One region of the Streptomyces sp. NPDC014676 genome, then DNA from elsewhere that is predicted to be linked to it. Evidence: riboswitches for the same ligand, from Rfam matches in the RefSeq annotation. Region 1 holds a riboswitch; each other region holds the start of a gene.
What was found. Region 1 has a riboswitch for cyclic di-AMP ahead of ACF1DX_RS18450 (transglycosylase family protein). Riboswitches for the same ligand answer to the same signal wherever they lie in the genome.
Positions count from the first base shown of each region.

Region 2: linked by a shared signal. The riboswitch ahead of ACF1DX_RS08345 (transglycosylase SLT domain-containing protein) and the one ahead of ACF1DX_RS18450 (transglycosylase family protein) in region 1 are both predicted to bind cyclic di-AMP.
Region 3: linked by a shared signal. The riboswitch ahead of ACF1DX_RS34790 (M23 family metallopeptidase) and the one ahead of ACF1DX_RS18450 (transglycosylase family protein) in region 1 are both predicted to bind cyclic di-AMP.

Region 1 is NZ_JBIBZI010000006.1:83,896-93,436, reverse strand. Features, by position in the region: gene ACF1DX_RS18460 (cytochrome P450) at 1-791, shown strand, start outside; gene ACF1DX_RS18455 (transglycosylase family protein) at 989-2,008, shown strand; cyclic di-AMP (ydaO/yuaA leader) riboswitch at 2,214-2,382, shown strand; gene ACF1DX_RS18450 (transglycosylase family protein) at 2,386-3,093, shown strand; gene eno (phosphopyruvate hydratase) at 3,328-4,608, shown strand; gene ACF1DX_RS18440 (septum formation initiator family protein) at 4,702-5,178, shown strand; gene ACF1DX_RS18435 (DUF501 domain-containing protein) at 5,209-5,742, shown strand; gene ACF1DX_RS18430 (exopolyphosphatase) at 5,739-6,680, shown strand; gene ACF1DX_RS18425 (NAD(P)/FAD-dependent oxidoreductase) at 7,122-8,507, shown strand; gene ACF1DX_RS18420 (class I SAM-dependent methyltransferase) at 9,096-9,541, shown strand, end outside.
Region 2 is NZ_JBIBZI010000002.1:837,991-847,531, forward strand. Features, by position in the region: gene ACF1DX_RS08335 (outer membrane lipoprotein carrier protein LolA) at 1-619, opposite strand, end outside; gene ACF1DX_RS08340 (polyprenyl synthetase family protein) at 862-1,872, opposite strand; cyclic di-AMP (ydaO/yuaA leader) riboswitch at 2,435-2,602, shown strand; gene ACF1DX_RS08345 (transglycosylase SLT domain-containing protein) at 2,608-3,087, shown strand; gene ACF1DX_RS08350 (HAD family hydrolase) at 3,051-3,923, opposite strand; gene ACF1DX_RS08355 (GNAT family N-acetyltransferase) at 4,146-5,216, shown strand; gene ACF1DX_RS08360 (glycosyltransferase) at 5,248-6,537, shown strand; gene ACF1DX_RS08365 (polysaccharide deacetylase family protein) at 6,534-7,331, shown strand; gene ACF1DX_RS08370 (hypothetical protein) at 7,471-9,390, shown strand; gene ACF1DX_RS08375 (hypothetical protein) at 9,416-9,541, shown strand, end outside.
Region 3 is NZ_JBIBZI010000019.1:9,916-19,456, forward strand. Features, by position in the region: gene ACF1DX_RS34770 (MFS transporter) at 351-1,775, shown strand; gene lhgO (L-2-hydroxyglutarate oxidase) at 1,831-3,087, shown strand; gene trmB (tRNA (guanosine(46)-N7)-methyltransferase TrmB) at 3,302-4,156, shown strand; gene ACF1DX_RS34785 (PrsW family intramembrane metalloprotease) at 4,186-5,550, shown strand; gene ACF1DX_RS34790 (M23 family metallopeptidase) at 5,649-6,668, opposite strand; cyclic di-AMP (ydaO/yuaA leader) riboswitch at 6,681-6,838, opposite strand; tRNA gene ACF1DX_RS34795 (tRNA-Met) at 7,143-7,216, opposite strand; gene ACF1DX_RS34800 (dihydrofolate reductase family protein) at 7,280-8,413, opposite strand; gene ACF1DX_RS34805 (DUF3040 domain-containing protein) at 9,012-9,284, shown strand; tRNA gene ACF1DX_RS34810 (tRNA-Lys) at 9,362-9,434, opposite strand.

The DNA of each region.
Region 1 (9,541 bases):
TGCTCGGCGTCCCGCGCGAGGACCAGGACGACTTCCGGGACTGGGCGGGCATGATGATCCGGCACGGCGGGGGCCCGCGCGGCGGGGTCGCCCGGTCGGTGAAGAAGATGCGCGGCTACCTCGCCGAGCTGATCCACCGCAAGCGCGAGGCGCTCCCCGCCGAACCCGCCCCCGGCGAGGACCTCATCTCCGGCCTCATCCGCGCCTCCGACCACGGTGAGCACCTCACCGAGAACGAGGCCGCCGCCATGGCGTTCATCCTGCTGTTCGCCGGTTTCGAGACCACCGTCAACCTGATCGGCAACGGCACCTACGCCCTGCTCACCCACCCCGGACAGCGCGACCGCCTGCAGCGGTCCCTCGTCGCCGGGGAGCGCGGGCTGCTGGAGACCGGTGTCGAGGAGCTCCTGCGGTACGACGGTCCCGTGGAACTCGCCACCTGGCGGTTCGCCACCGAGCCGGTCACCATCGGCGGGCAGCGCATCGCGGCCGGCGACCCCGTCCTCGTCGTGCTCGCCGCCGCGGACCGGGACCCGGAGCGGTTCGCCGACCCGGACGTGCTCGACCTCGGCCGGCGCGACAACCAGCATCTGGGATACGGCCACGGCATCCACTACTGCCTGGGCGCACCGCTGGCCCGCCTGGAGGGCCGGACCGCGCTCGCCACCCTGCTGACCCGGCTGCCGGACCTGCGGCTCGCGGCGGAACCGGCCGAACTCCGCTGGCGGGGCGGGCTCATCATGCGCGGACTGCGCACGCTCCCGGTGGAATTCACGCCGCCACAAAAGTGACGGACCGCGCATCCTTTCCGTGCCCCCGGGGCGGCCAACGCAAACATGACACGCTCTCAACTCTGTGATCTTCACGTGATCTGTGCGGCATTAACTTGTGACAAGTGATCGTCTGCCGATACGTTCACCCATCAAGTGCGGTGGCTCGGGCTCCACTCACCGCACTGGTCATCGCTGTCTCGCGAAAGGTCTTCCGTATGCTCTCCGGGAACGGTCGGCACCGTCGCCCCCGCCAGGCTCCGGCTCTCCTCGTCGCGGCCGGAGTGACCGGCTCCGCCATTGCGATCCCCCTCTTCGGCGCCGGCGCCGCCAGCGCGGCCGACGGCCTGAACTGGGACCGGGTGGCCGAGTGCGAGAGTGGTGGCTCCTGGAGCCAGAACTCCGGCAACGGCTACTACGGCGGCTTGCAGTTGACCCAGGAGGACTGGGAGAAGTACGGCGGCCTGGACTACGCGTCGAGCGCCGACCAGGCAAGCCGCGGCCAGCAGATAGCCGTGGCCGAGAAGATCCTCGCCGACCAGGGGGTCGGCGCGTGGCGCACCTGCGGACTGCTCGCGGGCCTGGATCAGGACGCTCCGCCGGCCAGTGTCGACACGGGGGTGGCCGACGACTCGACATCGGGCGATTCGGATTCGTCCGACTCGTCGGACTCCGGTGATTCGCCCGCTTCCTCTCCTTCGTCCTCCCCTTCCCCTTCCTCCTCTCCGTCGTCGAGTGCGAACGGCGGGAAGAACTCGGACGCTTCGGTGGGCGAATCGGCCAATCCTGGCAAGTCCGCCGACTCGAGTACCGATTCGGACAGGGCCACGGACGGTGGGACGGGCACGGACTCCGACACCTCCTCCTCTGCCTCGGCAAGCCCCAAGAACAGCGAGTCGGACAAGTCCGGGCAGGTCGGCGACGCTTCGGCGGACGCCGATGCCGAGGGCGGCGGCCGCCATCGCGGCGCCAGCGCGGAGGAGAGCAAGGACGAGGCCCGCGCATCCGATTCGTCCGGCCGGCACGCCTCGCGCGGCCTCAACGCCTGGGGCGGCACGGCCGGTGACTCTTCCACCGTGAGCAACGAGGGCGGTTCCCCGTCCCGTGCCGACTCCCTTGCGGTCGGCGGCGGATGGGGCGCGCTCTACGGGGTGAACGAGCAGCTCATCGGCGGCGACGCGGCTCTCGTCCTGCCGGGTCAGGCGCTTGGGGCGGGGAGCGAATCGGGTGGAAAGTGACACCCGAAAATGCTTGGGCGCGGCGGCAGTTGACGTCATGTTTCGCGGCTAATGTCCGGTTTAAAGATTGTGAGAGATAGGTCTCAGAGGCCCTGATCGTCTTTGAAATTCCGTGGATCGCGTGCCTACGGTCGTGACCGCTCGCCACCGCGGGCCCCGGCTGCCGCCACGCCGAATCCTGCCAGTGGCAGCACGGGAACAGTCGTCGCGTCATGCGCCGTAGGCAGGAGCGGGGGACCCAAGGTAAGCGCCCCTTCCGGTGATTGACACCGGATCGGGCTTGGGGTGAAGCCGCGTCCCGTGAGGGACGTGGCCGGGCAACTCAACCGGCCCGAACCCGACAGCTCACCTCGCAGGCGTCGGTGAGGGGATCCACCATGCTGTTTTCCGGCAAGGGCAAGCACCGTCGTCCGTCCAAGGCCACCCGCGCGATCGCCGTCGCCGGTGTCGCCTCCGCCGCCGTCGCCGCCCCGCTGATGGCGGCCGGCAGCGCCTCCGCCGCCACCGCCTCCGAGTGGGACACCGTCGCCCAGTGCGAGTCCGGCGGCAACTGGTCCATCAACACCGGCAACGGTTACTACGGCGGTCTGCAGTTCTCCGCCTCCACCTGGGCCGCGTACGGCGGCACGCAGTACGCCTCCACCGCCGACCGGGCCAGCAAGGCGCAGCAGATCGAGATCGCCGAGAAGGTCCTCGCGGGCCAGGGCAAGGGCGCCTGGCCGGTCTGCGGCACGGGCCTGTCCAACGCCGCCTACGGCGGCTCCTCCGCGAACGGCTCGGGCTCCTCGCAGAGCACCGGTTCCACGGAGACCCGTGAGACCGGGCAGAAGGCCTCCCGCTCCGCCGAGCGGAAGACCGAGCAGAAGGCCGAGCGGAAGACCGAGCAGAAGACCGTCACCACCCCGACCGGCGAGAAGGTCGAGAAGGGCGACGGCGAGTACAAGGTCGTCAAGGGCGACACCCTCAGCTCCATCGCCGCCGAGCACGACGTCGAGGGCGGCTGGGCCGAGCTGTTCGAGCTGAACGACGACATCGTCGACGACGCCGACCTCATCTACCCGGGCCAGCAGCTGCACCTCAAGTAAGCGGCTGCCTCCCTGCCCCCCGCCCCGGTGCGTTTTCCCCCGTACGCGCCGGGGCGGGGTTTTTCACGGCCGGTTTTCCCGAAACGGCTTTGTTCCGTTCGGAAACAATTTACTCTCGGTTCTGTCCACGGGGCGGGCGACCGGCGGCCCGATCGCCCCGGGCCGGTTAGGCTCGGTCTCGCAAGACCCTCCGGGGTCCTGCCCACCCGCGTCACATCCAAGAAGGAGATGCTCGTGCCGTCCATCGACGTCGTCGTAGCCCGGGAAATCCTGGACTCCCGAGGCAACCCCACGGTCGAGGTCGAGGTCGGCCTCGACGACGGCAGCACGGGTCGTGCCGCCGTCCCGTCCGGCGCCTCCACCGGCGCCTTCGAGGCCATCGAACTCCGTGACGGCGATGCAGGCCGTTACCTGGGCAAGGGTGTCGAGAAGGCCGTCCTGGCCGTCATCGAGCAGATCGGCCCGGAGCTCGTCGGCTACGACGCCACCGAGCAGCGCCTGATCGACCAGGCGATGTTCGACCTGGACGCCACCGACAACAAGGGCTCGCTCGGCGCCAACGCCATCCTGGGCGTCTCGCTCGCCGTCGCCCACGCCGCCTCCGAGGCCAGCGACCTCCCGCTCTTCCGCTACCTGGGCGGCCCCAACGCGCACCTGCTGCCGGTGCCGATGATGAACATCCTGAACGGCGGCTCGCACGCCGACTCCAACGTGGACATCCAGGAGTTCATGATCGCTCCGATCGGCGCGGAGTCCTTCTCCGAGGCCCTGCGCTGGGGCGCCGAGGTCTACCACACGCTGAAGAAGGTCCTGAAGGGCAAGGGCCTGGCCACCGGCCTCGGCGACGAGGGCGGCTTCGCCCCGAACCTCGGCTCCAACCGCGAGGCCCTCGACCTCATCCTCGAGGCCATCAAGGAGGCCGGCTACACCCCCGGCGAGCAGATCGCCCTCGCGCTCGACGTCGCCGCGTCCGAGTTCTACAAGGACGGCGTCTACACCTTCGAGGGCAAGGAGCGCTCGGCGGCCGAGATGACCGAGTACTACGCGGAGCTCGTCGACGCGTACCCGCTCGTCTCCATCGAGGACCCGCTGTTCGAGGACGACTGGGAGGGCTGGAAGACCATCACCGCCAAGCTCGGTGACAAGGTCCAGCTCGTCGGCGACGACCTGTTCGTCACCAACCCCGAGCGCCTCGCCCGCGGCATCGAGGAGGGCGCCGCCAACGCCCTGCTGGTCAAGGTCAACCAGATCGGCTCGCTGACCGAGACCCTGGACGCCGTCGAGCTGGCCCAGCGCAACGGCTTCAAGTGCATGATGTCCCACCGCTCCGGCGAGACCGAGGACGTCACCATCGCCGACCTGGCCGTCGCCACCAACTGCGGCCAGATCAAGACCGGCGCCCCGGCCCGCTCCGAGCGCGTCGCCAAGTACAACCAGCTCCTGCGCATCGAGGAGATCCTCGACGACGCGGCGGTGTACGCCGGCCGCTCGGCCTTCCCCCGCTTCAAGGGCTGAGTCGTAGGCAGCGTCGTACGTACGTCCCCGTACCCGGTCCCGTACCGTGTGCGGGGACGTACACGCGTATGACGGTGAACGAGAGGCGGAACCATGGCGGTCAAGGACCGGGACCGTTTCTCCACCGCGACCAGGATCCGGCTGATCGGTGAGCAGACCGCGGCCCGGGTCTACCGCTCGCAGACCAAACGCCAGGCCCGCCGCTCCCGGCTGACCGGCCGGGCGGCGCTGCTCGCCCTGGTGGTCTGCTCCCTGATCGTCGCCCTCGCCTACCCCATGCGGCAGTACGTCTCCCAGCGCGCGGACATCGCCGACCTCCAGCAGGAGCAGGACGAGGCCCGCCGGCGGGTCGAACGGCTGCGCGACATGAAGGCCCGCTGGCAGGACGACGCGTACGCCGAGCAGGAGATCCGCAGGCGGCTGCATTACGTCCTGCCCGGCGAGACCGGCTACATCGTCATCGACCCGGGTACGGCGAAGCAGTCCCGTACGGATCTCGGAGCCGCCGACCGCCCCTGGTACGCGAACGTCTGGGACGGCGTCGACAAGGCCGACGCCGCCGGCCAGTGACCCTTTGCAGAAAGCCGTAGAAAGACACGTATGGAAACGCCCCCACCCACGACCCCGCGCACCGAGCCCACCGACGCGGACGTCGAGGCCTTCAAGCAGCAGCTCGGGCGGCCCCCGCGCGGGCTGCGCGCCATCGCGCACCGCTGCCCCTGCGGACAGCCGGACGTCGTGGAGACCGCGCCGAGGCTGCCCGACGGCACCCCCTTCCCGACGCTCTACTACCTCACCTGCCCGAAGGCGAACTCCGCGATCGGGACGCTGGAGGCGAACGGCGTGATGAAGGAGATGACGGAGCGGCTGGCCACCGACCCGGAGCTGGCGGCCGCGTACCGCGCGGCGCACGAGGACTACATCCGGCGCCGCGACGAGATCGAGGAGCTGAAGAACTTCCCCAGCGCGGGCGGCATGCCCGACCGGGTGAAGTGTCTGCACGTGCTGGTCGCCCACTCGCTGGCCGCGGGCCCCGGCGTCAACCCGCTGGGCGACGAGGCGCTGGCGATGCTGCCCGAGTGGTGGCGCAAGGGTGCCTGCGTGACGCTGCCCGAGAAGGAGGACGGCCGGTGACCCGGGTCGCCGCCATCGACTGCGGTACGAATTCCATCCGGCTCCTGGTGGCCGACGCCGACCCGGAGACCGGTGAACTCACCGATCTGGACCGCCGTATGACGATCGTACGGCTCGGCCAGGGCGTCGACCGTACGGGCCGGCTGGCGCCCGAGGCGCTGGAGCGGACGTTCGCCGCCTGCCGCGAGTACGCGGAGATCATCAAGGAGCACGGGGCGGAGCGCCTGCGCTTCGTCGCCACCTCCGCCTCCCGCGACGCCGAGAACCGCGACGCGTTCGTGCGCGGGGTGGTGGACATCCTGGGCGTGGAGCCCGAGGTCATCACCGGTGACCAGGAGGCCGAGTTCTCCTTCACCGGGGCCACCAAGGAGCTGACCGGCCGGACCGATCTGCGCCGCCCGTTCCTGGTCGTGGACATCGGCGGCGGCTCGACCGAGTTCGTCGTGGGCGACGACCACGTGCGCGCCGCCCGCTCCGTGGACGTCGGCTGCGTACGGATGACCGAGCGGCACCTGGTGCGGGACGGGGCCGTGACGGACCCGCCGGCCGAGGAGCAGATCGCGGCCGTACGGGCCGACATCGAGGCCGCCCTCGACCACGCCGAGGAGACGGTCCCGCTGCGCGAGGCGCACACCCTGGTCGGCCTGGCCGGCTCGGTCACGACCGTGTCGGCGATCGCCCAGGACCTGCCCGAGTACGACTCGACGGCCATCCACCACTCCCGTATCTCCCGCGACCGCGTCCGCGAGATCACCGAGTGGCTGCTGCGCTCCACCCACGCCGAGCGCGCGGCGGTGCCCTCCATGCACCCGGGCCGGGTCGACGTGATCGGCGCCGGGGCCCTGGTCCTCCTGGCGATCATGGAGCGGATCGGCGCGGAGGAGGTCGTGGTGTCGGAGCACGACATCCTCGACGGCATCGCCTGGTCCGTGGCCTAGCCCTCTTCGTCACTGGTCAGCAGCACTCCACTGAGCAGTCGGGGCAGCGTTTGAGCGGCGCCCGGGGGCCCTTCGGGGCCCCTCGGCGGGGCCCCGCCGGGAAAGTTCGTGAAGTTCTTCACAAGGAATTGGCCCCGGGAGAACGAAGAACTGATCCCGGTTGACCCATTCGGGCCCTCAACACCCCTTTGAACACGTTCAGAAGGTGGGAGCAGGTGTCCCGTCAGGGGGCATCGTAGGGCTTCGACGGCCGGCCTCACGGCACCGCTCGACCGGCAGAGAGGCAGCTCACGCGGCATTGACAACGTCCCGTGCGGGGTGCCGGTTCCCGTTTCGCACTGTGATCTGGATCAAGAAGTGCGGGATGGTAACACAGGCCCTGTCGAAGCTTGTGAAGGGGCGCACGAGGTACCCCCCTGAAGCGGGTGGATACTCGATGGCATGAGCACCACGGAGCGTCCCAGGATCCTCGTAGTAGGCGGTGGGTACGTAGGCCTGTACGCAGCTCGGCGCATCCAGAAGAAGATGCGTTACGGCGAGGCGACCGTCACCGTCGTCGACCCGCGGTCGTACATGACCTACCAGCCCTTCCTCCCCGAAGCCGCCGCCGGCAGCATCTCCCCCCGGCACGTCGTCGTACCCCTGCGACGCGTGCTTCCCAAGGCGGAGGTCCTCACCGGTCGGGTCACCACCATCGACCAGGACCGCAAGGTCGCCACGATCGCCCCGCTGGTCGGCGAGGCGTACGAGCTGCCCTTCGACTACCTGGTCATCGCGATGGGCGCGGTCTCCCGCACCTTCCCGATCCCCGGCCTCGCCGAGCAGGGCATCGGCATGAAGGGCATCGAGGAGGCCATCGGCCTGCGCAACCACGTCCTCGAGCAGCTCGACAAGGCCGACTCCACCACGGACGAGGAGATCCGGCGCAAGGCACTCACCTTCGTCTTCGTGGGCGGCGGCTTCGCCGGCGCGGAGACCATCGGTGAGGTCGAGGACATGGCCCGGGACGCGGCCAAGTACTACAAGAACGTGTCCCGTGAGGACATGCGCTTCATCCTCGTCGACGCCGCCGACAAGATCCTCCCCGAGGTGGGTCCCAAGCTCGGCACGTACGGCAAGGAGCACCTCGAGGGCCGCGGCGTCGAGGTCTACCTGTCCACGTCGATGGACTCCTGCGTCGACGGCCACGTGGTGCTGAAGAACGGCCTCGAGGTCGACTCCAACACGATCGTGTGGACCGCGGGCGTCAAGCCGAACCCGGCGCTGTCCCGCTTCGGCCTGCCGCTGGGCCCGCGCGGCCACGTCGACACCGAGCCGACGCTCCAGGTCAAGGGCACCGACTACATCTGGGCCGCGGGCGACAACGCCCAGGTCCCGGACCTCGTGGGCCGCAAGGCCGGCAACGAGAACGCCTGGTGCCCGCCGAACGCCCAGCACGCGCTGCGCCAGGCCAAGGTCCTCGGCGACAACGTGATCTCCGGCATGCGGGGCTTCCCGCAGAAGGAGTACAGCCACGCCAACAAGGGCGCGGTGGCGGGCCTCGGCCTGCACAAGGGCGTGGCGATGATCGTCATGGGCAAGATGAAGATCAAGCTCAAGGGCCGGCTCGCCTGGTACATGCACCGTGGCTACCACGGCATGGCCATGCCCACCTGGAACCGCAAGATCCGCGTCTTCGCCGACTGGACCCTCGGCATGTTCCTCAAGCGCGAGGTCGTGTCCCTGGGCGCGATCGAGTCGCCGCGCGAGGAGTTCTACGAGGCCGCGAAGCCGGCGCCGGCCGCCGCCCAGCAGGAACCGAAGAAGACCGAGGCCAAGGCTTCCTGACCTCCGGTCACCCTCCGAAGGGGCCACCCGCCATCCGTGGTGCGGGCGGCCCCTTCGGCGTTCCCGAGGGGCCGACGGGCCCGCCCGGCTCGCCGATCCGAAAGGCCACCCCTGGGACTTCGCCTCAGGTCCCGGTTCCGGCTCGGTGGGGTGAGAAGTGCCCCCTGAGGCTCGCCCCGGGTCCCGGTTCCGGCTCGCCCGATCCGGTGGGCGAAAGCCTGGCCCCGGGGCCCTGCCCCCGGCCCCGCTCGGGGCTCCGCCCCGGCCCCACGGGCCCCGCCCGAGTTCCGGGGAGCAGCCTCGACGGGATGCGTTCCCGGCTTCCGAGCCGAGGGGCGGGCGAAGGGCCGGGGGTCCAGGGGGCGGAGTCCCTGGCGGACGGAGCCCCGGCGGTACTCCCGACCCGCCGAGCAGGGCCGGCGGACGGGCCGGACCGGGAGCCGGAAGGGCGAAGCCCCCGGGGCTCGCTCCCACGCGTGCGCCTCGGCGTTTTGCCCAGAGATGACGCGCGTCGGGGACTTCCGATCCGCCCTCAAGTGTTTACGTGGTGACGACTTTCCGGGATTCCCCGTCACGGAGGTGTACACCATGCCAGACGCCGCCTCGCGGCTGAAAGGTCACGTCGAACAACTGATCAACGCCCCCCTCCCCGTCCGCGTCCGCGCCTGGGACGGATCACAGGCCGGCCCCTCCGATGCCCCCGTCCTGGTCGTACGCAATCGCCGGGCCCTGCGCCACCTGCTCCGCAAGCCGGGCGAACTCGGTCTCGCCCGCGCCTGGGTGGCCGGCGACCTCGCCGTCGAGGGCGACCTCTACACCGTCCTCGACCGGATCGCCGGCCTCGTCTGGGAGCGCGGCGAGGACGCCCGTACCCTCGTCCAGGCCCTGCGCGACCCCGCCTTCCGCTCCGCCGCCCGCGGACTGATCGCCCTCGCGGGTCCCCCGCTGCCGCCCGCCCCGCCCCGCGAGGAGGCCCGCCGCCCCCGCCGCGGCCTGCACACCAGGCACAGCGACCGGCGCGCCGTCAGCCACCA
Region 2 (9,541 bases), on a different contig from region 1:
TCACGGACGTGGTGTCGTCGACCGACTTCAGCGCCTCCTCGGCGAAGTCCTTCGGGGTGGCCGGGGGCTGCTGTTCCCGGTTCTCGCCGGAGGCGTCGACGGTGCCGTGGTAGACCTCGTTGGAGCCGCTGTCGTAGCCCCAGACGTCCTTGCCGTTGTGGATCAGGCTGTACTCGGCGGCGTTCTCCAGGAGCGACACCTTCTGCCGGTCGGGGCCGTCGGCCGCGATCCGCAGGGTGTGCGTGCCGGAGGCCAGTTCAGCGAGCTTGGCGGACGGGTCGGCCGAGGAGCCGCCGTCCTCGCCCTGCCCCGCGGCGCCGGACATGAGACTGTCCTCCAGGCCGCCGAGGTCCGGCAGACCGAGGTCCGTGGTGATCTTCACGGTGCCGGACAACCGCTCGACGTCCGACTTCGCGATCTTCTCTATGAGCTGCGCGGCGGTGATCTCCGGCAGGTCGGGGTCGCCGGAGCTGGCGATCGCGGGGACGAGCCCGATGGTCGCGGCCGCCACTCCCATCACCGTGACCGGGACGACGTACCGCGCGGCCCTGCGCCGCCCCGCGCGCGGCTCGTCGGCCTCCCGCGCGGTCGTCATGTCGTCGGATTCGTACGGTGCCATGTGTGCCCTACCTCCGTGGTCGGCGGCGGCTTTTCGTCTCGTGACCTCGCACCAGTTTCACCCTGAGCCGCCATTCTCACCCGAATCGGTGAGGAGTGGTGTTGTCCGTCGTGGTCCATCTGACCAAATCTGGCAGGCGGATTCGTCAGCCCCCGGACGCAACTCCACGTACTGCTGGGGTATGACACGGAGGGCGGTTCCCTCCCCCGCCCCGTAGGGGTCGGGGGAGAGTTCGGGCCGGCTCAGCCCGCGCGGTGCACCACCGCGTCGCACAGCTGCACGAGTGCCGTCCTCGCCTCGCACTCCCGCAGCGGGGCGAGTGCCGCGCGCGCCTCCTCGGCGTAGCGCACGGTGTCCCGGCGGGCCTGCTCCAGCGCGGGGTGGGCGCGCAGCAGCCGCAGCGCCTCGGCGTGCCGGGCGTCGTCGGTGAGGTCGGAGTCGAGCAGTTCGCACAGGGCGATGTCGTCGGCGAGACCCAGCCGGGCCGCCCGTTCGCGCAGCCGCAGCACGGGCAGGGTGGCGATGCCCTCGCGCAGGTCGGTGCCGGGGGTCTTGCCGGACTCGTGGGAGTCGGAGGCGATGTCCAGGACGTCGTCGGCGAGCTGGAAGGCGACTCCGAGCCGCTCGCCGTACTGGGTCAGCACGTCCACGACCGTCTCGTCGGCGCCCGACATCATCGCGCCGAACCGGCAGGCGACGGCGACCAGCGAGCCGGTCTTGCCGCCGAGCACGTCCAGGTAGTGGTCGACCGGGTCGCGGCCGTCCTGCGGTCCCGCGGTCTCCAGGATCTGCCCGGTGACCAGCCGCTCGAACGCCTCGGCCTGCACCCGCACGGCCTCCGGGCCGAGGTCGGCCAGGATGTGCGAGGCCCGCGCGAAGAGGAAGTCGCCGGTGAGGACCGCGACGGAGTTGCCCCAGCGGGCGTTCGCGCTGGCGACGCCGCGCCGCACATCGGCCTCGTCCATCACGTCGTCGTGGTACAGCGTGGCCAGGTGGGTGAGCTCCACCACCACGGCCGAGGGCACGACACCGGGCGCGTAGGGGTCGCCGAACTGGGCGGCGAGCATCACGAGCAGCGGGCGGAACCGCTTGCCGCCGGCCCGCACCAGGTGCTGGGCGGCTCCCGTGATGAAGGGGACCTCACTCTTGGTGGCCTCGAGCAGCCCTTCCTCGACAGCCGTCATCCCGGCCTGGACATCGGCTTCCAGAGCCTGGTCCCGCACGCTCAGCCCGAACGGCCCGACGACGGTCACGAGGGGTCTCCTGTCTGCTGGTGTCCACTGGCGGTTACACGGAATGTCGATAGGTCGCTGCCATCACTCAAGTCAGCGTATCCGGTCACGTTTCGATCACCGCCAGCGCCCGGGGTTACGGGCAGGGCGGTACGGGGTCGGGAGCGGAGTGCTTTTGATCGGTTGATAACAACGGACATTCTTCTGTTTTCCCGGACGTACCGATCCACTCCTCGGCCCGGCCCCCGGGCCCCGCCTCGCCACGTGGACCATCCTGCCCGCCCCGACGTCCGATTTGCCGCAAATGCCGAGCTAATTCCCCTTGGCGAAAAATGCGTTCACAGGCAATCCCCAGTGAAGTGAGTCACGCGCGATCCGGTACCCCCGCCGTCCGCCACCACCCACCTTTCCCCTTCCCCCGCCGCCGAGTTGACCCTTGGCGACAGCAAAGGATCAAGCACCCCAAAAGCCCCATCGAAAGATCAAACGGCGCCTTCCGTGATGCTCGCACTTGTTCCCGACATGTGCTCTCGCATACGTTCCGGGCCTGCCGGGTGGACGCCTAATCCTGCCGCCGCCCGCATCACATCCGACGACGAACTCAAGACGGCAGGAGTGGGGGACCCAGGTAAGCCGCCGCACCGGACATCGCGCCGGGACGGCTAGGGGTGAAGCCATGCCCGCAGGGGCACGGCCGGGCACTCTCCCGCCCGAACCCGACAGCTCACCTCGCAGGCGTAGGAGAGGAACCCAGACATGCCTGCTTTCGGTCAGCACCGCCGCCGCCTCGCCCGCTCCCTCGCCGTCGCCGGCACCGGCGTCGCCGTGGTCGCCCTGCCGCTGTTCGGCGCCACCGGCGCCTTCGCGGCCACCACCGAGCCGACGACGACCGCTGCCGCCCCCGCGACGGCGTACCCGGACAACCTCGACGGCTGGATCCGCGAGTCGCTGGACGTCATGGCGCAGAACGGCATCCCGGGCAGCTACGACGCCATCCACCGCAACATCATGCGCGAGTCCTCCGGCAACCCGTACGCCATCAACAACTGGGACTCCAACGCCGCCAAGGGCACCCCGTCGAAGGGCCTGCTGCAGATCATCGACCCGACCTTCGCGGCCTACCACGTGCCCGGCACCGCCTTCGACCCGTACGACCCGGTCGCGAACATCACGGCGGCCTGCAACTACGCGGCCGACCGCTACGGCTCCATCGACAACGTCTTCGGCGCGTACTGAGCCACCCGCTGACGGGCGAGCGTCACCGCCCCGCCGAACAGTCGCTCGAGGACGACGGCCACGCCGTCGTCCTCGTTCGACGTGGTGACCTCGTCCGCCACCGCCTTCAGTTCGGGATGCGCGTCGGCCATGGCGACGCCGTGGGCCGCCCAGCCGAACATGGGGATGTCGTTCGGCATGTCGCCGAAGGCGATCGTCCGCGCCGGGCTCAGCCCCAGGTGCTCTGCGGCCAGCGCCAGCCCCGTGGCCTTGGTCACCCCGCACGGCTGGAGCTCCACGGTGCCCGGCCCCGACATGGTGACCGTGGCCAGTGACCCGACCACCGACCGGGCCGCCGCCGCCAGCGCGTCGTCGGACAGGTCCGGGTGGCGCAGCAGCACCTTGCTGATCGGCCGGTCCCACAGCTCGGCCCGCCGCTCGACCCGTACCGCGGGCAGGGTCGGGTGCGGCATCAGATAGCCGGGCTCGATCAGCGTCAGCCCGTCGGCCCCGTCCTGGTCGACCGCGGCGTACACCTCCCCCACCTCGGCCTCGATCTTGCCGAGCGCCGTCTCCGCCAGTTCCCGGTCCAGTGTCACGGACCACAGCAGCCGGTGCGCGCCGGCGTCGTACACCTGCGCGCCCTGTCCGCACACCGCGAGCCCCGTGCAGCCGAGGTTGTCCAGGAGCGACCGCACTCTGGGGGCCGGCCGCCCCGTCACCACCAGGTGCCGCGCGCCGGCCCGCTCCGCCCGCGCGAGCGCGGCGAGGGACCGGTCGGAGAAGGTGTCGTCGCCGCGCAGCAGCGTCCCGTCCAGGTCGGTGGCGATGAGTGAATACGCGGTGGGTGCGGCCATGATCAGAGAATACGGACAACCCGACGGTCCGATTCACCGTGCCCGTTTGCATTCGCTTTCGGTACGGTTCCCCTTCTCTCGGCGCCGGGTAAGGACCGGTTCAGGTCTCTTTCCCCGTTTGGCAAGAACATGGTCCGCTATCTACCGTCCGCCCGGTCCGGGGCGGTACCTTCCAAGGGTCCAGGGGGGACTTGATCGGGGGGTCAGGTGAGCAGTGGACGCATGCGTGTGCTGAGGCCCGGGGAGCTCGGCGAGGGGGAGCGGGAGCGCTGGCGGGAACTGCGCGCCGCGACGGACGCACCGCGCAACCCGTTCATGGAACCGGAGTTCACCGTCGCTGTGTCCCGGGTGCGCCCGCGGGCCCGGGTCGCGGTGCTGTACGAGGGCGCGCAACCGGTGGGTTTCCTGCCGTACGAGCGGGGCGCGCTGGGGCAGGGCCGGGCGATCGGGCTCGGGGTGTCGGACTGCCAGGGCGCGGTCCTGGGCCCCGGTGTCGCCCTGGAGACGGACGAACTGCTGCGGGGCTGCTCGGTGTCGAGCTTCGCCTTCGACAACCTGGAGGCGGACCAAGGGCTGTTCGTGCCGTACGCGGCCGAGGAGCACGCCACCTACGTCATCGACGTGGAGAAGGGCTACGAGACGTACGAGTCGGTGCTGCGCGCCCAGTCGCCGAAGTTCCTGAAGACCACGCTGGCCAAGGAGCGCAGGCTGGGCCGCCGGGCCGGAGCCGTGCGGTTCGTCTTCGACGAGCGCGACCCGGCCGCGCTGCGCACGCTGATGGAGTGGAAGTCGGCGCAGTACCGCAGGACCGGGCGGCGCGACCGGTTCGCGCGGGAGTGGATCGCCCGGCTCGTGGGCCGGCTCGCCGAGACCCGCGCCGCCCAGTGCGCGGGCACGCTGTCGGTCCTGTACGCCGGTGACCGCCCCGTCGCCGCGCACTTCGGGCTGCGCTCGGCGTCCGTCCTGGCCTGCTGGTTCCCGGCGTACGACCCGGAGTTCGCGAAGTACTCGCCGGGTCTGGTGCTGCATCTGCGGATGGCCGAGGCGGCGGCGGCCGAGGGCATCGGCCTGCTCGACATGGGGCGTGGTCCGGCCGAGTACAAGGACTCGCTGAAGACCGGCGAACTCGCCGTCTACGAAGGGGCGGCGACCCGTCCGGGCGCGGGCGCCGCGCTGCACTGGCTGAGCCGCGAACCCGCGCGCCGCGCGCACGGCTTCGTCCGCGCCCGTCCGCGCCTGGCGGCGCTGGCGGCACGGACCCTGAAGGGCGCGGCACGGCTGCGCCGGCCGTGAGTCGTGAGGAGGAGGGGGAGGGGGAAGACAGGTGTCCCGGAGAGCGCGTACGCAGGAGGAGATACGGCGGTTCCTGGCCATCGGCGCGGTGCAGGTCGCCGAGATCGACCTGGACGGTGACGAGGCCGCGCCGAGACCCGGCCCGGGCAGCCCGCCGATCACCCATGGCGAGGTGTTCCTGCTGGTCAGACGGGCGGGTCGCCCGGTGGGGACGCTGCTGACCCGGGTACCGGAGGGCACGGACCCGCGGGCGGTGCTGACGGAGGCCGCCGCCGCGGTGGCGGGAGGGGCCGTGGAGGCGACGGGCGGCGTGGAGGCGACGGGCGGCGGGGAGCCGCCGTACGCCTCGGTCGTCGTGGCCACCAGGGAGCGGGCCGGGCAGCTCGCCCGGGCGCTGGACTCGCTGCTCGCGCAGGAGCACCCGCGGTTCGAGGTCGTCGTCGTCGACAACGCGCCCGTGACCGGCGAGACCCGCGAGCTGGTGGAACGCAAGTACGGCGAGCGGGTGCGGTACGTGTGCGAGCCGGTGCCCGGACTCGCCGTCGCGCACAACAGGGGGCTGGCGGCGGCGCGGGGCGAGGTGATCGCGTTCACCGACGACGACGTGGTCGCCGATCCCCGCTGGCTCACCGAACTGACCGTCCCGTTCGCCGCCGACCCGCGGCTCGGCTGTGCCACCGGCCTGATCCTGCCCGCCCGGCTGCGCACCCCGGCCCAGGTCCTGCTGGAGAGCCACGGCGGCTTCGCGAAGGGCTTCACGCCGACGACGTACGACCCCGGCGACCCGCCCCGCGACGAGCCGCTGTTCCCCTTCACCGCGGGCCGCTTCGGCTCGGGGGCGAACATGGCCTTCCGTACGGAGGTGCTGCGGGCCGTCGGCGGCTTCGACCCGGCCACCGGCGCCGGGACACCCGCGCGGGGCGGCGACGACCTGTACGGGTTCGTCCGCGTCCTCGCCCAGGGACACCTGCTGCACTACACGCCGTACGCGCTGGTGTGGCACCACCACCGGGAGACCTGGGCCGACCTGGAGACCCAGGCGTACGGCTACGGCGCCGGCCTCACCGCCTACCTCACCGCGCTCCTGGTCAACCGGCCCGCGCTGCTGCCCGCGTTCCTCGCCCGGCTGCCGCGCGGCCTCGCGCACGCCCGCGCGTTGACCGAGGTGCGCGACACGGACGGCGGTGGTGCGCCGGGGGCGCACGACACCCGCACCCACCCCTGGCCACGCCGGCTGTCGCGGCTGCAGCGCAGGGGAATGCTGTACGGGCCGCTCGGATACCTGCGGGCGCGGCGGGCACCGGGGAGGGGGAGAGGATGACCGCGGCCATACCCGTCTTCCTCTACCACGCCGTGATGGACGATCCGCCGGACTGGATCGCCGAGTTCACCGTCACGCCCAAGGAGTTCGCGGCCCATCTCGACGCCGTCGTGGACAGCGGCCGCACCCCCGTCACCATCAGCACCCTCGCCGAACACCTCGCCGGGCGGGCCCCCTTGCCGCCCCGGCCGGTGCTCCTCACCTTCGACGACGGCTTCGCCGACCTGCCAGGACCCACCGCCGACGCCCTGGCCGGGCGCGCGCTGCCCGCGACCGCGTACCTCACCACCGGCGCCATCACCCCGGGCTGCCACAGCCTGCTGCCGCCCGCCCCGATGATGACCCTGGACCGGGCGGTGGAGCTGGAACGTTCCGGCATGGAGATCGGCAGCCACACGGTCACCCACGCCCAGCTCGACACCCTGACCACCCGGCGGTTGCGCGCCGAACTGCTGGACTCCAAGGCCGTGCTGGAGGACACCCTCGGCCACCCCGTCCCCCACCTCGCCTATCCGCACGGCTACAACAGCCCCCGGGTGCGCGCCATGGCCGCCCGCGCCGGCTACCGGACGGCGACCGCCGTGCGGCACGCGCTCAGCTCGGACCGGGACGAGCGCTACCGCATCGCCCGGCTGATCGTCCGGCGCGGCCACACCGTCGCCGACGTCGAGGCCTGGCTGGCGGGCGACGGCGCGCGGACCGCCCCGTACCGGGACGGCCCGAAGACCGTCGGCTGGCGGTGGTACCGCCGGGCCCGCACCGTCCTGCGCGGCCGGCCCGTGTTCGCCGGCTGAGGGGGACGAACGGACGTGACCACGGGACGGGCCGCGCGGAAGGTACCGGACCGCTTCCGCCGCACAGGCGAGTCCGACGTTTTTGGTGTGAAAAGCAGCGGTAATTCCTATACTCGTCGCGGGGGAGGGGAGTCTCGGCGTGCAACAACATGTGCCCGCACCGACCACTGAGAGCAGCGCGCTGCCCAGCCCCGAGCCGGCCACCGGCCCGACGGAGCCGGGAGGGAACTCCGGCGGTGGCCGCGGATCCTGGCCGGTCCCGAGCGGCCCGCCCGACGCCGGGCTGCTGACGCTGCTGCTCGCCGCCGGACTGTGGTTCTACGCGCTGCCCCGCATCGGCTTCCGGGAGATGGGCGACTACGGCCTGCTGGACCGCCTCCCGGCCGCCTACCACCTGTCGCTGCTGGTCCTCACCGCCGGCTTCATTCTCAGCCTGCGGCGCGCGGGCACCGCGCCCTGGTGGCCGGCCGCGCACTGCGCCGCGCTGCTGTTCGCGCTCAAGGCGCCACCGGCGATGCTGTACGACGCCGTGCGCTATCCGTGGGCCTCCAAGCACGACGCCGTCGTCGACACGCTGCTCGCCAACGGTGAACTGCGGCCCGGCGCGGCGCTGTCGGGCAACATGTCCGCGTACGACCAGTGGCCGGGCTTCTTCACGCTCGACGCCGGGCTGGTGCGCGCCTTCGGCGTGGAGAGCGCCGCCGCGTACGCCAACTGGGCGCCGATCGTCCTCGGCCTGCTGACGATGCCGGTGCTCGTCCTGATCTACCGCACCTTCTGCCAGGACTGGCGGCTGGTGTGGACCGCCGTGTGGATCTTCCAGCTCGCCAACTGGGTGGGCCAGGACTACTTCGCCCCGCAAGGGCTCGCGTACCTGTTGCACCTGACCGTCATCGCGGTGGTGCTGCGGCACTTCGTGCGCCCCGGCTCCGCCGGGCGGCTGCGCGACCGCACCTTCCTCGACCCGGCCGCCGCGGCCGTACCGGCGCCCACCGGCACCCGGCAGCGCGCGGTCTGCGTGGTGATCCTCGCCCCGCTGATCGCCGCGGTCAACGCCACGCACCAGCTCACCCCGGTGATGCTCTGCGTCTGCCTGTTCGCGCTCAGCCTCACCCGCCGCTACCGCAACTACGGGCTGCTGGCCGTCGCCGTGCTGCTGATGCTCACCTGGGACCTGACCATGGGGCGGCCGCTGTTCGTCGAGACGCTGTCCACCCTCAAGGAGTCGATCGGCGAACTGACGCAGAACTCCCGCGCGGGGTACGCGGGTGAGCTGACCGGGCCCGGACCCGAACTCGCCGGGACGGCCAACGTGCTGATGGTGCTCGCGGTCGCCGCGCTCGCCGGGGCCGCCCTCGTGCTGCGGCGCCGGCTGGTCCGCGGCGCGCTGCCGCTGCTGCTGGTCTCCGCCGCCCCGGTCCCGCTCTTCGCCGTCAACGACTACGGCGGCGAGATGCTGTTCCGCGTCTATCTGTTCGGCCTGCCGGGCGCGGCGTTCTTCGCCGCCGCCGCGCTCGTGCCCGCCGCCGCGAACGCCCGCCGCGGCCGGGCGCGGGCGCTGCGGCGCGGAGCCGCGGCAGTCGCCCTGCCGGCCGTTCTGCTGGTGCTCCTGGCCGGCTTCCTGCCGTCGTACTACGGCAAGGAGAAGATGTACTACACCCCGCCCGAGGAGACCGCGCTGGTCACCCGCACCCTCGACAACGCCCCCGACGGCTCGCTGATCCTCTCCACCAGCGGTTCCTTCCCGCAGGCGCTGCACCGGTACGACCGCCTGGAACACTGGTTCTTCGCCGAGCAGGAACTGCCCGAGAACGAGCGGATGCTGAAGGACCCGGCCCGCTACCTCGCCGACGGCATCCCGCCGGGCACCAGGACGTACGTCATCCTCACCCGCACCCAGGACGTCTACACCGCCGGCGAGGGCCTGCTGCCGGCCGGCGGCTTCGAGACGCTGCGCACGAAACTCTCCGCCTCACCTCTCTTCCGAACCGTCGAGAACCATGCGTACGGGGTCGTGCTGGAGTACCGCCCGGCCGCCCGAGGAACGACCACAAGGTGATCGAAGTGACGTCGAAGGCCACCCCATGAGCAGCACCGACTCCGCGCACTCCACCGACTCCACGGGCTCCTCCGGAACCGGTGCGGCCCGCGGCCTCAGAAGCCCGCGGGTGACCGGGACGCACGTCAGAGTCCTCATAGGCGCCTCGGGC
Region 3 (9,541 bases), on a different contig from region 1:
GCGGTCGCGCAGTCCGGGAGACGGAACACGTCTCCCGGACCGTTCCGCCACCCGCGGGGATGAAGGCGGCGGTGTCCCCCAGCCCACTGGATCCAGTACAGCGGGCCGACCCACGCACCGACCATGGAACCGCTCCCGCGGTGGCCGGAGAAGAGCGCACGCACGGGCGCACGGCCACACACCGGGAGCACGTCGCAACTGCGCGTATCGGACCCGTACTTCAGTACGGACCACAATCCCGCCATCCGGAAGAATGCCCCTTAACGCTTGGGATGCGGCGAACTACGCTGGGTTTACGAATGCCGCATGGTTATGCCAGCGCGGCAGCCGTCTGTGTCGAGGGGTGGCGCATGTCCAGGGAGCAACGCGGGCCGAACGAAAAACTCGGCGCCGTTCTCGCCCTCGCGGGAATCTCCAACGCGGGCCTCGCACGGCGCGTCAACGACCTTGGCGCCCAGCGAGGACTGACGCTTCGCTACGACAAGACGTCGGTGGCGCGCTGGGTGTCGAAGGGCATGGTGCCGCAGGGCGCCGCTCCGCACCTGATCGCCGCCGCCATCGGCCAGAAGCTGGGCCGTCCGGTGCCGCTCCACGAGATCGGCCTGGCGGACGCGGACCCCGCACCCGAGGTGGGCCTCGCCTTCCCCCGTGACGTCGGACAGGCGGTGCGCTCCGCCACGGAGCTGTACCGGCTGGACCTGGCGGGCCGCAGAGCCGGCTCCGGCGGCATCTGGCAGTCGCTCGCCGGATCGTTCGCGGTGAGCGCGTACGCGACGCCCGCGTCGCGCTGGCTGATAACCCCGGCCGACAGCTCGGTGGCGCGTGAGGCGAACCCGGCCGACGGCTCCGGGGCACCGGCCAAAGTCGGCCACAGCGACGTGCGCAAACTGCGGGAGGCCGCCGAGGACGCCCGGCGCTGGGACTCCAAATACGGCGGGGGGGACTGGCGTTCGTCGATGGTCCCCGAATGCCTGAGGGTCGAGGCGGCCCCGCTGCTGCTCGGCTCCTACTCCGACGACGTCGGCCGCTCCCTCTTCGGCGCGGCGGCCGAACTCACCCGCCTGGCCGGCTGGATGGCCTTCGACACCGGCCAGCAGGAGGCCGCCCAGCGCTACTACATCCAGGCCCTGCGCCTGGCCCGCGCGGCGGCCGACGTCCCGCTGGGCGGTTACGTGCTCGCCTCGATGTCGCTGCAGGCGACCTACCGGGGCTTCGGCGACGAGGGCGTGGACCTCGCCCAGGCCGCCCTGGAGCGCAACCGGGGGCTGGCCACCGCCCGCACCCTGAGCTTCTTCCGCCTCGTCGAGGCACGCGCGCACGCACGCGCGGGGGACGCCCAGGCGGCCGGTGCCGCCCTGAAGGCGGCGGAGAGCTGGCTGGAACGCTCCCGTCCCGGCGACAGCGACCCGACCTGGCTCGGCTTCTACTCCTACGACCGTTTCGCCGCCGACGCCGCGGAGTGCTACCGCGACCTGAAGGCGCCCCGTGAGGTCCGCCGCTTCACCGAGCAGGCGCTCTCCAGTCCCACGGAGGAGTTCGTGCGCTCGCACGGACTGCGGCTGGTCGTCTCGGCGGTCGCCGAACTGGAGTCGGGCAACCTGGACGCGGCCTGTGCGCAGGGCGTCCGCGCGGTGGAGGTCGCGGGCCGCATCTCGTCCGTCCGCACCACCGAGTACGTCAGGGACCTCCTGCACCGTCTGGAGCCCTACGGCGACGAACCCCGCGTGGCCGAACTGCGTGAGCGCGCCCGCCCGCTGCTGATGACGACCGCCTGACCCGATCCGCGCCGAGAACCCGCCTCTCGGGTTTGAAGGCGTTGTCAGTGGCGCAGTGCACTATCGGACGCGGGAGGTGGTGCGGGTGGTGACGGGGCGGTCCTACGACTGCGACGTACTGGTGATCGGCGGCGGGATCGTCGGCCTGTCGACGGCGTACGCGCTCACGCGCGCCGCGCCGGGCACGCGGGTCACGGTGCTGGAGAAGGAGACGGGCCCGGCCCGGCACCAGACGGGCCGCAACAGCGGCGTCATCCACAGCGGCGTCTACTACCGCCCAGGCTCGCTGAAGGCGCGGTACGCGGTGTCGGGCGCCGCGGAGATGGTCAAGTTCTGCGCGGAGTACGACATCCCGCACGCCGTGACGGGCAAGCTGATCGTCGCCACGACCCGGGAGGAGCTGCCCCGGCTGCACGCCCTGGTCCAGCGCGGCCGGGAGAACGGCATCGCGGTCCGCGAGCTGGGCGGCGCGCAGATCGCGGAGTACGAGCCGGAGGTCGACGGCCTGGCGGCCATCCACGTCGGCACCACCGGTGTCTGCGACTTCACCGCGGTGGCCCGCCGGCTCGCTCAGGCGTCGCAGGCGGCGGGCGCGGAGATCCGTTATGGGGCGCGGGTGGTACGCGTCGACCGCCGGCCCGACCGGGGAGTCGCCGTCCTGACGGCCGGCGGCGACGTCGTACGCGGCCGGGTACTGGTGAACTGCGCCGGTCTGCACTGCGACGAGATCGCCCGCCGCACCGGCGACGAGCCCGGCGCCCGGATCGTGCCGTTCCGCGGCGAGTACTACGAGCTGGCCCGGCCGGAACTGGTGCGCGGCCTGGTCTACCCGGTGCCCGACCCGGCGTTCCCCTTCCTCGGCGTCCACCTCACCCGGGGCATCGACGGCGGCGTCCACGTCGGCCCCAACGCGGTACCGGCACTGGCCCGCGAGGGCTACGACTGGCGCACGGTGCGTCCGCGCGAGCTGGGGGCGACCCTGGCCTGGCCGGGCTCCTGGCAGCTGGCCCGCCGCCACTGGCGGTACGGCACCGGCGAACTGCACCGCTCGCTGTCCCGGCAGGCCTTCACCCGGGCCGTGCGCCGGCTGCTGCCCGCGGTGCGGGAGGACGACCTGGTGCCGGCGGCGGCCGGGGTGCGGGCCCAGGCGGTGCTGCGGGACGGCACCCTGGCCGACGACTTCCTGATCCAGGAGACCGCCCGCACGGTCCACGTACTGAACGCCCCCTCCCCGGCGGCGACGGCATCCCTGCCGATCGGCCGCGAGGTCGCCCGACGGGCCCGGGCGGCGCTGGAGACCGCGGGGCGCTGAACCCCGGACGCCCGGTCCGACGCGTCGCTCCCGCGCACGGGACCACGGTGGCGACCGGGGACGGGCCCGCACCGTCCTGCCCGGGTGAACGGGGCACCGCCGAGTACACAGCCCCGACCCGTGACCTGCCGCGCAGCCATGACCGGCCCCGTGAGGACCTCCCCGGATTCCGTTCCGGGGCTCCGTGCGCGGGCCCCGTAAAATCGGAGGCACTGTGTCTGACACCGTTAACGCTTCCGAAGCCCTTCGTCCCGCCCCCGGCCAGGACTCGCCGCACCCGCCCGGGGTGTCCGTCCGGCACACCCGGCCCAAGGGGGAGCCCCGGTTTCCCGACGGGCCGAAGGCCGATCCCGCCGGGTCGCACTTCGAGCGGCGGATCCGGAGCTTCCAGCCGCGGCGCAGCCGGGTGACCGCCGGGCAGGCGGACGCCCTGCGGCGGCTGTGGCCCGCCTGGGGCTTCGACATCGACGGCAGCCGGCGGCTCGACCTCGCGGAGTTCTTCGGCAACGACCACCCCGTCGTCCTGGAGATCGGCTTCGGCATGGGCGAGGCCACCGCGCGGATGGCCGCCGCCGACCCGGCCACCAACATCCTCGCCGTGGACGTCCACACCCCCGGCCAGGGCAATCTGCTCAACCTCGCCGACCAGTCGGGGCTGACCAACGTACGGGTCGGCAACGGTGACGCGATCATCCTGCTGCGCGAGATGCTCGCCCCCGGCTCCCTCGGCGGGCTGCGCGTCTACTTCCCCGACCCCTGGCCGAAGAAGCGGCACCACAAGCGGCGGCTGATCCAGCCGGAGTTCCTCGACCTCGCCGCGACCCGGCTGGCGCCGGGGGCGGTGCTGCACTGCGCCACCGACTGGGAGCCGTACGCGGAGCAGATGCTCCAGGTGCTCACCGCACACCCCTGCTTCGAGAACACGCGGCCGGACGGCGGTTTCGCGCCGCGTCCCGCCTTCCGGCCGCTCACCCGTTTCGAGACGCAGGGACTGGAGAAGGGTCATGTCGTGAACGACGTGCTCTTCCGCCGCGTACCGCAGGACGAGCAGGCGGCAGACCGAGCCTGACACAGCCCCGCCTCGTGAGGGTCGATCCCGTGGCCATCAGTCCCCCGTACCCGACGCCTCCCGGCGCCGCCCCCGGCGGAGCGCCGCGGCACGCGCACTGGTGGCAGCGGCCCTGGGTGCGGTACGGCGCGCTGATCACGCTGCTCGCCCTGTCCGGTCTTGTCATCCTGGCGCTGGTGCGCGAGCAGACCGGGACGCGGGGGTTCCTGGTCGGGCTCGGCCTCGCCGTGCTGCCCGTGCCGCTGCTCGTCGCCGCCTTCCGGTGGCTGGACCGGGTCGAGCCGGGACCCTGGCGGAACCTGCTGTTCTCCTTCGCCTGGGGTGCCTGCGCGGCGGCGCTGATCGCGATCGTCGCGAACAGCTTCGCCACCCGGTGGATAGCGACGGCGACCGCCGACCCGACCGGCGCCGACACCCTCGGCTCGACCGTCATAGCGCCGGTGGTGGAGGAGTCCGCGAAGGCCGCGGCCGTCCTGCTGGTGTTCCTGTTCCGCAGACGCGACTTCACCGGGCTCCTCGACGGCGTGGTGATAGCCGGGGTCACCGCCACCGGCTTCGCGTTCACCGAGAACATCCTCTACCTCGGCACCGCCTTCGGCACCGACCGGCTCACCGGCGACAGCGGCATCGCCTCGGTCACCGCGGCGACCTTCTTCGTCCGCATCGTGATGTCGCCGTTCGCGCACCCCCTGTTCACCGTGCTCACCGGGATCGGCTTCGGCGTCGCCGCGCTGTCCGCGGAGCGGCAGCGGGTCCGGCGTGTGCTGCCACCGCTCGGCGGGCTGCTCCTCGCGATGGGCGTGCACGCCCTGTGGAACGGCTCCTCGACGCTCGGCCAGTACGGCTTCCTCGCGGTGTACGCGGCGTTCATGGTGCCGGTGTTCGGGCTGCTGACCTGGCTGGTGGTGTGGACGCGGCAGCGGGAGCTGCGGACCGTACGGGAGGAGCTGCCCGCGTACGTGGCCGCCGGGTGGCTCCACACGGCGGAGCCGTTCGCGCTGGGCTCGATGCGGGCGCGGCGCGTCGCCCGGCAGTACGCGCGCCGTCACGGCGGGAGGGCGGCGGCGCGGTCGGTCGCCGCGTACGAGGCGTACGCGACGTCGCTGGCGTTCCTGCGGCACCGGGGGCGGCTCGGGCGGGCGGGGACGGACTTCGTCACGCGGGAACGCGAGCTGCTGCTGGAGCTGTGGCACCGGCGGTCAGCGGCCCGGCCGGCCCTGGAGCACGCGGCCCGCGCGACCGCGCCCCGGGTTCCGGTCGTCGCGGCACCGTGGGCGGGGTACGGCGCATACGGCGCATACGGCGGCTACGGGCATCCCCCGCACGGACAGCCGCCGTACGGGTACCCGTACGGCCCGTACGGCCCGTACGACCCGAACGCCCACCGGCCCTGACGGGCCCGTACCGCCCGCGGAAACACCTGACCGGCAGCCCTGACGTCGGGGGGTCGTCGTCGGGACTGCCGGGGTTCAGGACGTGAGGGTCCGCTCGCTCAGACGGTGAGGCCCTTGCTCTGCAGCCAGGCCAGCGGGTCGATGCCCGAGGCGGAGCCGTCGGGGTGGACCTCCATGTGGAGGTGGGCGCCGGTGACGTTGCCGGTGGCGCCGACGCGGCCGATCACATCGCCGGTGTTGACCTTCTGGCCGACGCTGACGCTGATGGAGGACTGGTGGGCGTACCAGATCTCGGTGCCGTCGTCGAGCGTGAGCACGGTCTTGTAGCCGTAGGAGCCGTCGTAGCCGGCGGAGGTGATCGTGCCGGTGTGGACGGCCTTGAGCAGCGTGCCCGTGGGCGCGGCGAAGTCGAGGCCGGTGTGGTGGCCGGAGGACCAGTAGGCGCCGGCCTGACCGAAGGTCGAGGAGATGGTGTACGAGGAGGTCGGCAGCGTGTACTGCTTGGCCAGCTCGGCGAGGCGCTCGGCCTCGGCCTTCTTCTTGGCCTCCTCCTCCGCCTTCTTCTTGGCGGCCTCGGCCTTGGCCTTGGCCTCCTTCTCCGCCTTGGCGGCGGCCTCGGCGGCCTGCTTCTCGGCGGCGGCGACGGCCTCGGCGGCGGCCTTGGTCTCGGCCTGGCTCTGCTGCTGCTCGACCTGGGCCATGATCCGGGTGCGCAGCGCCTCACCGGCGCCGGCGGTGCCCTGCTCGGTGTCGGCGGCGGTCATGCCGAGGGTGCTGAGGGGGGTGGACGATCCCTGGGGGGTTTCCTCGTCGGAGATGAGGGAACCCACGTTGGGGAGGTCGGGCATGGAGATCGAGACCGGCGGCTTGCCGGTCTGGGCGCTGGCCATGCCGCCGGCGCCGACGGCGGCGATGACGCCGACGCCCAGGACGGTGGAGCTGCGGGCGAGTCCCCCGCCGCGCTGCTTGGAGACACGATGCCGGCCCCGTACGGGGCGGAGGGAATCCGCGGTGGGGTTCCACTCCTCGAAGGGGCCCTCGTCGGCGCGGCCGGCGCCGTAGGCGACGGTGTCGCTCGGCTTGAACGGGGCCTCGGGGGCAGGCGGGTTGGACGCCACGTGGGCGCGCTCCTTTCCTTCCGTCTTCGCCTACCGGGTTAGCTGACGGGTTCGGAGCGGGAAGGTCTCCTACGCGCGTATACGAGCCGTGTCGCCACGGCGGTATTCACGCGATTCACCCCATGGTGGTGGTTCCCCGGTTCCCTTGCGGGATTCGGCGCGTGCGCACGGAGCCGCCTTCTGTGACGGCTGGGACGACCGCGCTGCGTTATCGAACGTTAATAGACGTGAGGGCCGGATTCCAAGCCGTTCCTCTTGATCGTTAACGATTTCCGGGGGGACTTAAGCGCCATGGAGGGTCAAAAACGGGCGAGTTGACCGCGCCTCAGGCCGTCTCGAGTGGCGGGTGGTTTCTGACCGTACGTCAGTTGTTATGCGCTGTGGGGTGGGTCGCTCACGCTGAGTGAGAGGGGCGGAAGGGAACGGAAAACACCGAGGGCCGGAATCCTCTGGATTCCGGCCCTCGACCTTCAGTAGCGGGGACAGGATTTGAACCTGCGACCTCTGGGTTATGAGCCCAGCGAGCTACCGAGCTGCTCCACCCCGCGTCGTTGAGACCAGTGTACGCCATCCGTGGGGCATGGCGCACACCCATGATCGACGGCCCGGTCTCAGCGGCCGAGCAGATGGCCGTTGGGCGCCTTGGCGCGGTCCTCGTGCTCCGGCAGGACGACGACGGTGGCGCCCCCGGCGGCCAGCACACCGCTGCCGTCGGCGCCCGCCACGAACGTGTCCGGCTCGCGCCAGGCCGTGACCACCCGCCGCACCCCCGCGTCCAGGACCAGCCGGGCACAGGGCGCGGGCCGGGACGCGCGGCGGGCGCAGGGCTCCAGGCTGGAGTACACGGTGGCGGTGACGAGCCGGGGGTCCGTGGGGTCGACCTTGGCGAGCGCGGCCTCCTCCGCGTGCACCACCGGGTCGGTGCCCTCCCGGGAGTGGCCGCGCGCCAGCTCCGTACCGTCGGCGGCCACCACGACCGCGCCCACGCTGAACGCCGTCTGCGAGGGCGGGCACCCGGCGGCCAGCTCGCAGGCGAGGGCCAGCCAGTGGTGGTCGGCGGCGGAGGGCAGCGGGCCGGTGCCGGGGGCGGTGGGCTCGTAGCGGATCAGGACGACGTCGCCGACCGGGCGGGTCTCGACCGTCCGCAGCCGGCCGCCCTGGTAGGAGCCGGGGCCGAAGAGACGGGGGGCGTCGGGGTCGCCGACGAACAGCGGCGCGAGGACCAGTTGGAGCTCGTCGGCCAGCCTCTCGGTGAGGAGCTGCGTGTGGACCGTGCCGCCGCCCTCGACCATGAGCCGCCGCACCCCGCGCTCGGCGTGCAGGTGCTCCAGCAGCAGCCGCCAGTCGAGCTCGGCGCCGAGCGGGACGACGTCGGCGGCGAGACCGAGGGCGTGGGCGCGCTCGGCGCCCCGTTCGGTCGTGTAGAGGACCTTCTCGCCGCCGGTGTGCCAGAACCGGGCCGCCGGGTCCAGGTCCCCGGAGCCGCTGACGGTGACCTTGAGCGGGTACTCGGCCCGGCCCGCGGCGAGGCGGGCGGCGCGCCGCTCGGGCGAGTTGACCAGCAGCCGGGGGTTGTCGGCGCGGATCGTGCCGGCGCCGACCAGGATGGCGTCCACGGACGCCCGTACCTCGTCGACCCGGTCGAAGTCGGCCGGGGACGACAGCAGCAGCCGCTCGGGGCCGGTGTCGTCCAGGTAGCCGTCGAGGGAGACGGCGGCGGACAGCAGGACGTACGGGTGCGGCATCGGCGTACTCCGGGTGGGGCGGGTGCGGGGGTCCAGTCTGCCGGTCAGGGCTCGGTCGGCCCCACGCGGATGACGTACCGGGTGGGTTCCGGGCGGTCCCCCGGGCCGGGTCCGGCCGGCGGGCCGGCGCGGCGCCGGCCGGGTCCGCGACGAGCACGACGGCGTTCAGCGGGACGATCCGCCGGAGCAGGGGCACCTCGTACCGCCTCCTCGCCGTGGGCTTCCGGTGCGGGGAGCCGACGGCCCGCGGACCGGGGGCGCGGCGCGGGCCGTCCTGTCCAGCGTGTGCGCAGGGCGGGCTTCCGCGCCATCGGTGGCAGTCCCCATCTTCCCCCGGGACCACGGCCGGCGGGGCGGCCCGCGTACGCGGTGGCCCCCAGGGCGGATGGGGCCCGCGACGGATGGCCTCGGGCGGTGGCGGCGGGTGACGCTGGAGTCTGCCGTACCGGACGGGTGACGACGTCGGTACAAGGGCAAACTCCCTTGTACCGGGCCGAGTTCGCGACAGGACGACGGTTCATCCTCGTACGCCCCGGCGTCGCGGAGCGATGGCCGCCGGTGGTGTCACCGGACGGCCGCCCCCTGGGAAGGAGGAGCCGTGCCCCAGTCCGACGACGAGCGCCTGGTCGACCTCGCGGCCCGTCTCGAACACGAGGATCCCCGTTTCGTCCGCTCACTCTCCGAGGGCCGTCCGGCCCGCCCCCGCGAGTACCGGCGCACGGGTGCCTGGTGCGCGCTGGCCGTCGGGGTGACCATGCTCGCCGCGGGCATCGTCGTCCCCGACGGCCTCCTCATCGCGGCGGGCCTGGTCCTCACCGGGATCGCCGTGCAGCTCCTCGACCCGAACCGGGACGGGCGTCCCGTGAAATGACGCGGCGCTCGGGCCGGCCGAAGCCGGTCCGAGCGCCGCGCAGCAGGTCAGAGGCGGTGTGCCCCTCCTGCGGGAGGTAGGCCCTGTGGGACTCGAACCCACAACCAATGGATTAAAAGTCCACTGCTCTGCCAATTGAGCTAAGGGCCCCTGGCGATGTTGCCTCCCCGAGCATAGCCGGAGGTGGCCGGGACTCCGATCGGGTATCGCGGGACGTGTCCCGCGCGGAACGCGGGAGGGCCCGCACGACGGGTGTC